DNA from 2 places in the Paenibacillus ihbetae genome. Region 1 is predicted to be linked to the other one. Evidence: riboswitches for the same ligand, from Rfam matches in the RefSeq annotation. Region 1 holds a riboswitch; the other holds the start of a gene.

Region 1 (6,221 bases):
AATGCCATCCACGTACGAGCCCTGATCGGTATCCTGCGCATCCGTTACCGATTGGCCGTCCACCTTCAAGCTGCCTGTTACGTACTTCAGTTCACTCGGCAGCTCATCCGAGACCTCAAGATTCTTCACAGCATTCGGGGTGGTGTTGCGCGTACGGATCGTATACTCGATTACGTCCCCAACTTGAATCGTACCGCCGTTCAGATCCTTCACTTCTTTTCCGGATTCCATGACAGGTGCCGGATCGACCGAAGTCGGATCGTTAATCGTGATCTCCTCGCTTGGGCGGCTCGGAACATTCAGGTTACCTCCACTCACTTCACCCACATTCTTGATGACGTCCCCATGTTGGCCCTTGATAATCTTCGCTTGGAACACCAGCGTATACCAAGCCGTATCCGTTACGGTTCCGAAGCTTCCTTTAACCGTACCGTTTGTATATTCGCCTCGGTCGCCGTCGGCGCTATCCGTTACCGAGACACCGTTTACTTTCAATGTACCTGCTACATACTCCAGTTCTGCAGGCAGTTTGTCCGAAATCACCATGCTGGTTACCTGGCTGCCGGAAACCGTGTTGCGGGCACGGATCGTATACTCGATCGTATCCCCGACCTCGATGCTCCCACCATTCAGGTCCTTTGCAGCCTTTTCAGATTCAACGACCGGAGAGCGCGGCGTTACATCACCTGAACCGCCTCCACCGCCGTTACCCGGATCGACTGGCGGGGGAACTGGCGGATCTACCGGATCTACTGGAGGATCAGTTGGGTCCGTCGGATCTGTTGGGTCAGTTGGATCCGCCGGATCTGTTGGATCTGTTGGATCTACCGGGTCCGTTGGATCTACCGGATCCGTTGGATCTACTGGATCAGGATCGATTGGCGGTTCTGGTTCAACAACAATTTTCTCTGTTGGTGTGCCCGGTTGATCAATATTGTCACCTTCCACTAGAGCCGTGTTTTGGATCGTCTGACCGCCTTGTCCCGATTCAATAACGGCCTGGAACTGCAGCGTATGCCAATCCGTTCCCTTAACATTGCCAAATGAGCCGTATACTTCGCCCGTTACAGAATAACCGGCATCGTTATCGTTCTCATCGGTGACGGATACACCGTCCACCTTTAAGCTGTTCGGCACGTATTTCAAGCCTGCCGGCAACGTATCCGTAATCGTCAAATTCTCCAGATACGTATCGTTGACCACACCTCTTACACGAATTGTGTAGGTGAGGGTGTCTCCGACTTCATACGTCGCCTTGCTTACATTGTTCACGGCAAACTTCTCGGATTCAATCTGCGGATTTCTAGGGTAGACTTCCACTTCTGCTCGCGGTCTGTCCGGCGTAATGATATTGTCGCCTCCCACCGTGGCGATATTGATAATATCCTTCCCGGCTTGTCCAGGCTGTACGACCGCTTTGAATTGAAGCGTATGCTGATTCATGTCGGAGACGGTGCCAATTTCGCCGACAACCTGACCGGATGCATAATGGCCGCTGTCGTCCCCTTCAGCATCCGTTACCGACTGTCCATCTACAATTAGTGTACCCGACACATATTCGATTCCTTGCGGAATGGTGTCACTGATCGTTAGGTTTTTAATTTGGCTGTTGTCCACGGTGTTTCGAGTCTGAATCGTATACGTGAGGATATCTCCCACTTCCGGATGATTCAGATCCGTGTTACCAGTTGCCTTTTGCTCGATAGAAGCAGTCTTTTGAGACTCAAGCACAGGCGTTTTAAACTTAAACTTCGCATTAGCTTCATTGCTGCTTTTTGGTACATTATCAATCGTCGTTATCGCTTTATTGGAAACTAAAATATTGCCATCTTGATCCATATATTTGTCATAATCACTTGTTAAATCCAATGCGCCCTTAATTGTAATCGTATATTGTTGATTATAAAAATTGGCGTTGGAAAGCGCAGCATCTTTTGCTTTGATCGATAGTTGATGATCGATAACGGATACGTCAAATAGACTGGATACATCAACCCCGATGGTATTTTTGATTTCAATGTCTTTCTCTTCGACGATTAGTACCTCATTCAAAGCATCCGTGATCTCAAATGACTTGTAGTAATTGATTGGATCTGCATAAGGAACGGACTGGACGATTTGGTAAATAGGCTCCCGAGAATCCGGGTACTCGTTTTGACCTATCTTTTTATCTGCTACTGAATACCCGAACTTTACAGGTGCAGGAGGCTCAATTCCAGTTAAGCTGAATTGATCAATTCTAGTCCCATGAGTTTGTCGGACATTTGATGCACCAGCATAAGTCTCCGTAAAGGTGATGGTAGATGTTTCCTCAAAGACAAGAGTCATCATGGTATCTGGTGTGCCAGTTCCTCCTGGAGCTGTACCCTTCACGAACAAAGGCTCTCCATTAGTAATCCCATTATCATAAAGGATCGTTGATCCACTAATAGCAAATATGTCCTTTATCGGTAAATCAAACAACATTGTTTTTGCTGCGTTTATGGCACTAAAAGAGATATATCCTTTTACCTCAACTGGTTGCCCAGTTTCATGAGATATAAAAGTCGCCTTACGTGTAAAAGCAGTTTGCGACGACGCTGATGAATTTCTGGATGCACCAGACACATCAAAAGCACTGTTAAGCACATCTGTACTCTCGGACGTAGTTTCAACCACCATGTCTATTTTCTGATTGTTGTAAATTCCGACATTCGTAAAACTGAGGGTTGCTGATGGTGAACGTCCCCCAGATGTATCTTCAAAAAAATTAGCTGAACTTTGCGTTTTCCAACTATCACACGTAGATTGAGGAACTTTACTGCACATTTCTTCTACCGTTATTAATCTAGTATTCGGTCCTGGTGTAACAGACACTTCCGTTTCGTCTGTAAGCCTTGGTGTAAACGAATAGTCCGCATCAATATATTTTCCTTCACCTACACCCCCTAACATGGTTGCCTTTGGATGCTGATCAATGGGCGTACTTGGCAGGGTTGCAGCTTGTACTGGTGAGATTCCGCTAAATACAATGAGCATTGCCATTAAGCATATTAGACTGTTATGTAAACTCTTTTTTACTTTTGATTTCAGCTTCAAGTTTTGTCACCTCTTTTTGATATGGTATTCTGGGAAGTTTTTGGGTCAATTCTTGAACAGTTTTTAATTCACGGGTTTCCCCCAGATCGAGTATTCACCTCCCACTCTAAGATGGTGTTTCCTACTTCCCATCGGGAACCAGCCTAGTTCGGGTAATCAATCAATCATCGCCGGACCCGAGTCATCTCATCTATAGACAAGGTTTAATCCCTCGACTAACAATAGCTAAAATTTTAATATCTTAAAAAATAAAAAACCCCATCCAAAATAGACGGAGTTGTCCGTCGTATTCGGCAGCTGGCTGGCAGTAGCATTTGCATCGTTCTGATGCAAATCCGTTAGCCCCTTTAGCTTTGCGTCCCCATTTTTCAATGGGTTTGCCATGTTCGTACGAGCTTATATGTAACTGAGAAATTTAACCATTGATTTAAAAGTATATTATAAAGGTATGATAAGTTAGGTTCTTTGGTCTTATTTTCGTAGTTATTTCTCTCTATTTGTCGATTTTTGGGAAGATACAACTCCCTACCTTCCTCTACACTTGTAAACAAAATGCTGCCGATCCCGTCGAAAGCGCCACGGGAGCAAAAATATGAAAAATCAACCATTGATGACATCAAAGTCATCAATGGTTGATTGCGGTGCTTTATTACTTATCGATTAGGTTCGTCACTTTCAGCATTCTTGCGATCAATGCGGTTACTTCCGCGCGTGTCATTTGCGCTTTTGGACTCAGATGATCAGGTCCGTTGCCTTGGATAATTCCCGCTGCGATCAGCTGGGCGACATCTCCTTTAGCCCATGAAGCGACTTTATCTCCATCCGCATATCGGGCCAGCGTGGAAGCGATTTCCTCCTGACTCGGCACGTTTTCGGATTGAATCAAGCGGTACGCACGGGCAATCATCGCAAATCCTTGCTCTCTTGTAATTTGCTGACTACCCTTGAAATTGCCGTCCGTATAACCCCGAACGATATCAAATTCGTCCGCGAGCGCAACGGCATTCCGATACCATGCCGTAGTCGGTACGTCTGGGTAGATGTTTTGCGGTGCGTCTTGACGCATTAAGCCCAGGCCCAACACGACAATTTCAGCAAATTCGGAGCGTGTCACATGCCGGTTCGGCGAGAACGTGTTGTCGCCATTGCCTTTCAGATCGAGTCTTGCGGCAATATTGTTCACGTCTGCTCTGCCCCAGTGATACTGCACATCCTCGAAATCCTGCGGATTCCAGATCACTGAATAAGTACCACTGCTGCGCAGGTCATTGATGAGTGCGAAGTACCGGTTATTGACCTTTGTTACGACCGTCGGTACATGGTACACGCTGCCGTCCGGATTCACAATAACGCCTGTCGTGATTCGGTTCGGGTCAATGCCTTCCGGAAGCGCGATGTATTTCGGCGCATAGCCGTTCAGCTGTTCGGATCTTACTGTCTTGCCGTCATGCGTGAAGGTCATGTCAAGATCGACCGGATGAAGGAGATGCTCATAGCCTTTGGCTTCAGCCTGTTTGCGAGCGCTGTCTGCCAGCTCTTGCGAAGTGCGTTTGATCGTGATGTTCAGAGCAATATCTTGCAACTCAGCGCCATTCCATTGCTTCGCTATCTCACCTAAATCCAGCTGTTTGCTAGGAACCGGATAAATAGCCAGCAGCTCGTCCTCAATCGTCAGCGTCGAGCCCGTATCAGCCAGCTTCTTCACATCGGCAGCGGTCAGACCTTTCACCTCTACGTCCTTGCCGCCAGGGACCTGAATCTCCAGCTTCTGACCATTACCCTTGGACAAGATGTCGGACAACTTTCCTTTGTCGACCTCCACCACGATGATTTCGTGGTCCCCGTCTTTCTTGGTGCTTCCGGTAGCAAAAGAGCCATTTTCGCCGTTTACCGTGGTTTTAATATCGGTAGACTTGGACGGTCCTGGAACATCGGAAGGCTTGGACGGTTCCGGATTGGTCACTGGCGTTTCCCCGCCGTTATTACCTCCGCCGGAAGTGGCCGGTTTTAATAAATTAAATGCCTCTTCCAATGCTTTTTTCGCATCATTTATTTCTTGCTGCGTCGCGTCCGGCTTCTTCAATACATCTTCGGCCTTTTTCAATGCCTCTTCAAGGTTTCTCCAGCTGTCTGGCGTGTAGTTAGACTCCTTTAAGCTGCCATCGTTCTTCTTGCCTTGGATTTCGTCTACTTTCTGCTGAAGCTCGGACTTGTCCACCACGGCCGGCTTTTTAACCAAGCGATCCTGTGCTTCTTGCAACGCTTGCTGTGCAGCGTCGACCTCCTGCTGGGTTGCGTTCTTGTTTTCCAGCACGTCTTTGGCTGCCTGCAAAGCTTGCTGGAATTGTGCCCAGCTTTCTGGTGTGTAATCTTCCTCTTTCAATGTACCCGTGTTGATATCACCATCAACTTGATTAACCAGCTCTCGAAGCTCGGTCTTATCCGTCTTATAAATGATAACGGTGTAGGTGTTTTTCTTGCCCTGATAGTCTACGGTTACGGCAATCTCATTCGGGCCCGGCTGAAGCTGCAGGTCGTCCCATTGGTCAACCTTTTGACCGTGGAATGTAACCTCAACCTCGCTGTCCGGGTGCAATTCCTCAAATGCAAGCTTAGCGCTATAGACGCTCTCCGTTACAGCGGCTTGATAATTCAGATATTGATGGCCATCGAACGGAGGCTCTAACTGAATTTCTGCTCCGCCCTGTGCATCAAATACCTTCAATTCCAGCTTCTCAAGAATCGCGTCCTTCGTAACCAGATTTTCATACGCTTCTCTTAAGGCTTGATTTGCTTCATCAATTTCCTGCTGCGTAGCGTCCGGTTTGCTCAATACATCTTGAGCATTCTGCAGAGCATCCTTAAACGGTGTCAGACTCTCCGAAGTATAGTTATTTTCATCATAGCCGCCACTCGTCATGAAATTATCAATTTCATTGACCGTCGCTTCAAGCTCGGTTTTATCGGCCCGCAGTCCATCGCGCGCCTCATTCAAAGCTTGCAGAGCCTCATCGACTTCTTTTTGGGTAGCAGCCGGATTTTGCAGAACTTCCTCTGCGTGCGTCAACGCAGCTTGAAAGGCATCCCAGGAGTCCTTGGAGTAGTTCTCCTCAGCAAGATTTTCGGCCTCCAGCTCGTCCACT
Region 2 (6,221 bases), 3.2 Mb from region 1:
TTTGGCTACTGCAATGCCAATGATCTTTCGGCAAGGGATTTGCAGATGCGAACCTCTCAATGGCTGCTCGGGAAGTCGTGCGACAAATTTCTGCCGCTCGGCCCGTATGTGGTAACCTCCGATGAGGTGGGCGACCCGAATCGACTCGCCATCCGCTGCGAAGTAAACGGCGAGGTGCGACAGCAGTCCAATACAGCGGATATGATTTTTCCGTGTGATGAAATCGTGAGTTATGTTTCGAGGTTTATGACATTGGAGCCGGGGGATCTTATTTTGACAGGAACACCTGAAGGGGTTATGCTTGGGCGTTCTGCCGATCAACGAGCCTACCTGAAGGACGGTGACATGGTTACCGTCGAGATTGAAAAGCTAGGCACACTGACCAACCGGATGGTGCTGGAGCGGTAGCGATACAGGTGCAATCCACTTTGAAGCATCCACATTAGCAGATCAGCAGGGCCGGGGCTGGTTCTATTGCAAGTTCAATCCTTTTACAGTAAACTAACAATTACATCTTAATTATATGGAAGGATGAACGATGACGATGACCATTCCTTCATTGCATAGAATCAATGAACTGAGCCGCAAGCAGAAATCCGAAGGCTTGACCCAAGAAGAATATACCGAACAGCAAAAGCTTCGCCAGGAATACTTGAAAGACATCCGGGGCCAGGTACTCTCCACGATGTCTACCCTGAAGGTTGTAGACCCGAATGGTGACGATGTTACCCCTGAGAAATTGAGAATTACCCAGCAGCAGAATCGGTCAAAGCTGAATTAAGCTTCATCACATAAAGCAATGGTCCGTAATATGGATAGTTGACCAGGTCCCATTTATGATCCCGGAAGACAGACAATGTTGGTTGTCCGTTTTCCGGGTTTTTATGTATTAGCAGAGGGGAGAAAACGATGAACAAAACCGAGCGCCAGTTCGCAATCATGCTTGAGCTGCAGCGGAGCAAGGTGCTGCGGGCGGAAGATTTGGCTGCCCATTTCGAGACAAGCGTGCGGACAATATATCGAGACATGCAAGCGCTCAGCGAAGCAGGGGTTCCGATCCTTGGGTCTCCAGGACACGGGTATTCCCTAATGGAAGGTTACTTTTTGCCGCCGATAGGTTTTTCAGCAGAAGAGGCCGTGGCATTGCTCATGGGTACGGATATGATTGAGCAACGGCTGGATGGCGACTACAAATCAGCTGCGAGGGCAGCTCGAAGCAAGATTGAAGCGATTCTTCCGGAACCCATTCGTGAGGCCTCAGCGATTGTCCGGGAAACGATGCAAATTCTTCATCCCGGCGGGCAGGGGGAGAACGAGCTCGGACAGGTTCGCGGTGCCATTTTGGAGCGGCGGAAAATAAGGATGCTCTACCTGAAAAAAATACCGGATTCGGATGGGAAACGGATGAATGAGCGGATAGTCGCTCCATATGGCCTTGTGCTCGTTCAAGGGAATTGGATCATGATCGCACGCTGCGATCTGCGACAAGAGGTTCGCCATTTCCGATTATCGCGCATGAGGGATGTTACGGTGCTTGAGGAAAGGTACAGCCTTCCCCATGGATTTAAGCTGAGTCAATATCGCCCGCCGGACGATCGTAAGCTACATGTGATGATCCGGGCAAACCCGGAAATGACCGATAAAATCGCCGAGACCGCAGGCTTCTATATCGAAGCAGCTGAGCAAAGGGAGCGCAGTCTTCTGGTCCAGTTTCGGGTCAGGCAGCCGGAGGAGCTTCTGCCCCATGTTCTCAGCTGGGGAGGGGACGTCGAGGTGCTGGAGCCTGAGTCCTTCCGTAACCGGATTCGTGAAGAAGCCGAAAAAATGCTAAAACGCTACTGACACGCTGTTGTCAGTAGCGTTTTTTTATATTGGGTATATACCAGATGGAAGAGGAGATATCATGATGAGAAATACAGCAGAAGCTTTGCAGGCGTTTGAATCAACAGTAGCGGTCTATTTGAATGAGCTGGAGCACCTGAAGCTGGAGCAATTGCATATCAAACCGAACGAAGAAGACTGGTCCATTGGGCAAATGTACATGCATTTGATTCAATCGGCTCAATATATGCATCTGCGCAATGTCGACCAATGTTTGGCCGGAAACGAAACGCCCGTCGAATCCCCTGGGGAAAAAACGGAGAGAGGCAAGGCGGTGTTCGAGCTAGGAAGTTTTCCGCCTGTCAGGATTCGAATACCGGCGTCTCCGCAGTACACGCCGCCGCAGCCGGCGAGCAAAGAGCAGTTAGTTGAAGGTCTTCACGGAGTAGTGGAACGGATGAAGCGTACGGAAGCGGATTTGCACCAAGCAAACAGCAGCAGTACGATTCCTCATCCCGGATTCGGAGCCTTAAACGCCAAAGAGTGGTTTCTGCTGGTGGAGATGCATTACAGGCACCACCTGCTGCAGCTCGATCGGTTAAAAAAGGAGCTGTCCCTCTAAGGATTCCCCTAACGGTTTGATGATCAAGCGGGATTGACAAAAAAGCGTCTCTTTGGAGACGTTTTTTGTTGTCGATCGTCGTCTATCAATCTCAAAATTTGCTTGATAGAATTAGAGATATTTGGTATGATGAACTCACATAAAGCTACTCACGATAAACGGCAAACTTGTCGAAAGGCAAGGACGCAAAGCTACAGGGCCTTCTTGATGAACCATCAATGGCAGCCAGCTACCGAACGAATACGCTTTTTTTGTTTTTTTATAGGAGATTTTGATTTGTTTCATTCTTTGAAAACTCTATCACGATAATGGCAAACTTGTCGAAAGATAAGGACGCAAAGCCACAGGGCCTTCTTGATGAACCGTCAATGGCAGCCTGGCTACCGAAGGGAGTTTACAGTATGCGCAACATGGTGTTGGCTATTGTAGGGTTTATTGCGTTTTTCGTATTGGCTCCGGTTGTACAAGCTTCCCAAACGGGAGATTGGCTGGATCTGGAGCAGCTTGATCGCGGAGTCATCGCCGTTCGCTATGACGTGAAAGCGGATGTGAAGACGAAGCTCATGATTGCAAAAGGGCAAAACAAGTATACATATACGCTTTTACCGGACAAGCAGCAGGAGTCCTTTCCGCTGCAGATGGGAAACGGCCGTTATACCATAACAGTGCTGGAGCAGGTCAACGGTACCAAGTATAAGATCGTGCAGGAAGCAGAAGTTACGCTTCAACTGACGAATAGCAGCAGGGTGTTCTTGAACTCGGTACAAAACATCGATTGGCGTTCAAGCGACAAGGCGGCTCAGCTTGCAAAGAAGCTAACCCGGTCTGCTAACACCGACGAGGAAAAAGTAAAGCTGATCCACGAGTATATCGTCGATACGATCCGGTATGATAAAGCGCTTGCCGCCAGCGAGCTGACGGACTATCTTCCCGATATTGACCGCACGCTGTCCGGAAAAAAAGGCATGTGTTATGATTACGCCTCCTTGTTCGCATCCATGCTGCGGAGCATGGACATTCCGACCAAGCTTGTAATGGGGACAACGGATTATGTTGACGTTTACCACGCTTGGAATGAGGTTTACCTGAACGGGCGGTGGGTCACGATCGACACGACCGTCGATGCGGGATGGAAGAGCAAGGGTGCCGGTTTCAAAATGATTAAAGAGGCATCCCGATATTCTGCAGCTAAGTATTATTAAAATAATTTTATAGCTAAAACCTTAAGCTTTGGACCATTGTCCAAGGCTTATTCGGGTTTATATTCAGAAAATATTCAGAACAGGGCGTTACAATGCTAGAAGCTCAATTGGTTCTTAAGGAAAATACAGGCACCAATGAATCGTGCGCCAAAAAAAGTAAGCGGAGGTGATGGACGAACAAATCTCTTATCGGCATATGATCCGAGAGATGGTTGGCTCGATTTGCGCACGCAAAAGCAACATCGGAACCAAATATATTGAGGGTAATGGAGAGGCTGAGGGAGAGATCATGAAGAAAAAAGTAAGTGGAATCGTATTGGCTCTGCTGCTTATGATTCAAACATTGTTTGGAATGTCGGGCTGGACGGTCAATGCATCGACCAATGTCCCGGAACCGGTAAGCGTGCAGGATTCAGTGTATGGAGTGACGGATGATGTTTATGGCCCGTCCGAATCAGAAATCAATAATGATAGCATTATAACCAAAGTTGTGTTAACCGACATCGACGGCACTGTCATTGATGCCGTTTATAATCCGGGCAGCAGCCTGGACATCGGCGCAGCCGTGAATCTAAGCTATGAATGGGAGCTGCCGAACGGTCACAACTATAAGAACGGGGACACCTTTACCTTCGATCTGCCGCAGCAGTTTGAAATCTTCACGGACATTGACTCGCCGCTCGTTGCCGGTCAGGGTGAAGTCGGCCGTTTTACGGTGGACCGCAGCGGCAAGGTTGTGATGACCTTCAACGATTACGTGGAGAGCCATTCCAACATCAGCGGCAAGCTGGAAATTCGTACAGAGTTCAAGAAGGAAGTTCTTAAAGGAAGCACGGAAATCATTATTGCTATTCCGATAAAGGGCGGGGTTCAGACCGTCGTCGTGAATCTGAAGCCGCAAGGCGGAAAGCTGATCGAGAAGCAAGGAAAAGCGATTGGCAAAGACCGGATCGATTGGACGGTACAGATCAACAAGTCGCTCAATAAGGTCAAGCACGCGGTCATCACCGATGAAATGCCTGAAGGCTTGGAGCTCATCGGGGATTCCGTTGAGGTATACAATCTGCAGGTTAACGGTGACGGCTCGGCGGTTCTTGGCGAACGGCTGGATGCCGGCAAGTACACCGTCCAAACAGGCGGTGGCGGCAAGCTGGAGCTTGCATTCCAGGATGAAACAATCAGCAAAGCCTACGAAATTCGCTTCTCGACGAAGCTTATCGGCGATCAGTCCCGTTTTGAGAACACCGCTGTTCTGTCTGGCGACGGGATGGAAAATGCCCAATCGACGGCTACAGTAACAGTAGATCGCGGCAGTTTCTTGGATAAGACATATAGCCAGGACAAGGACACGGGGATCATCACTTGGACGGTGAAATACAATTTCAACGAGAAGAAGATTCCGAGCGCTCAAGCCATCATTACGGATGAATTTAGTGAGAACCATACCTGGATTTCCGATTCGCTGAAGGTGTATAACGGGAATTCAACGAATGACCAAAACCTGGTTCCAGAAGATGAGTACACCGCTGTAGCGAAAGGTAAGCACGGATTCGAGCTTCGATTCAACAAGGATATCGATTCGCCTTATACGATTGTTTACCGGACGGAGCCTGTCGATCGCTTGAGCTCCGAGGGGAACGCAGTCAAGAACAAAGTCGTATCGGGTGAAGCGTCTAAGGAAGTAACGGCTCCGGGCTACGGAAGCCGTGCCCTAGTAAAAGGATCCTCGAACGTCAATTTTGACACAAAAACCGCGAAGTGGAAAATTACAGTCAATGGCGATAAAAAGCCGGACGGCACCAAATACATCATGGAGAATGTAATTATCACGGATACGTTCCCGCAAGGCGGACTTGAATTCATTCGGGATTCAGTGAGCGTGAAAGCGGACGGGAAAGCCGTTCCAGCGAGCGAGTACACGGTGAAGTACAATGATTTACGCGAAGGCTTTATCATCGAGTTCTCCAAGATTGACACCACCTATACGATCGAATATGAAACGAAGTTTAACATCAACTGGCTGAAGGATCGCAAATTGGACTTTTTAAACAGAGCCTCGATGACATGGGTTGAGGAAGGCAAGGAGAAAGGCCCGATTGTGCGGGATGCAAGCTTCTCCGCCGATGGTTATACGAAAAATAACGGCGGTAAAGACGGCAGCTACAATCCGATCAGCAAACAAATTACGTGGAACGTCAAGATGAACTATAATCTTGATTCGCTTCAGGAAGCGATCGTTACCGATGTTCTGAAGCAGAATCAGAAGCTTGTTTCGAATTCGGTCAAGGTATATGAGATGAAGCTGACTGGAGGACGGAATGGCGTCCAGAAGGGCTCGCTAGTTCCTGCTTCGCAATACGAAGTGACAGAACCCTCAGAAGCTAACGGCAACAAATTGTCCATTCGATTTGTCGCCCCAATCTCATCCGCATACTGGATTGAATTCAACACATCGCTCGAAGGTACATTGATTGTCAACAAAATCGATAATACGGCGGAGCTGTCCGATGGCAGCACGAAAAAGGCAACATGGAACGCCAGCGTAACGATTCCTCACGGCGGCGAATATGTGAAGA

The links. A riboswitch is a leader RNA that binds a small molecule or an ion and turns the genes downstream of it on or off. The one in region 1 is predicted to bind cyclic di-GMP.
Region 2: linked by a shared signal. The riboswitch ahead of BBD41_RS00830 (transglutaminase-like domain-containing protein) and the one ahead of BBD41_RS15070 (isopeptide-forming domain-containing fimbrial protein) in region 1 are both predicted to bind cyclic di-GMP.

Annotation. Positions count from the first base shown of each region.
Region 1 covers NZ_CP016809.1:3,380,128-3,386,348, reverse strand. Annotated here, with positions in the region: gene BBD41_RS15070 (isopeptide-forming domain-containing fimbrial protein) at 1-3,078, opposite strand, end outside; cyclic di-GMP riboswitch class I at 3,368-3,470, opposite strand; gene BBD41_RS15065 (DUF8202 domain-containing protein) at 3,728-6,221, opposite strand, start outside.
Region 2 covers NZ_CP016809.1:190,678-196,898, reverse strand. Annotated here, with positions in the region: gene BBD41_RS00850 (fumarylacetoacetate hydrolase family protein) at 1-408, shown strand, start outside; gene BBD41_RS00845 (DUF896 domain-containing protein) at 545-781, shown strand; gene BBD41_RS00840 (helix-turn-helix transcriptional regulator) at 910-1,842, shown strand; gene BBD41_RS00835 (DinB family protein) at 1,907-2,443, shown strand; cyclic di-GMP riboswitch class I at 2,594-2,680, shown strand; cyclic di-GMP riboswitch class I at 2,744-2,831, shown strand; gene BBD41_RS00830 (transglutaminase-like domain-containing protein) at 2,845-3,645, shown strand; gene BBD41_RS00825 (LPXTG cell wall anchor domain-containing protein) at 3,935-6,221, shown strand, end outside.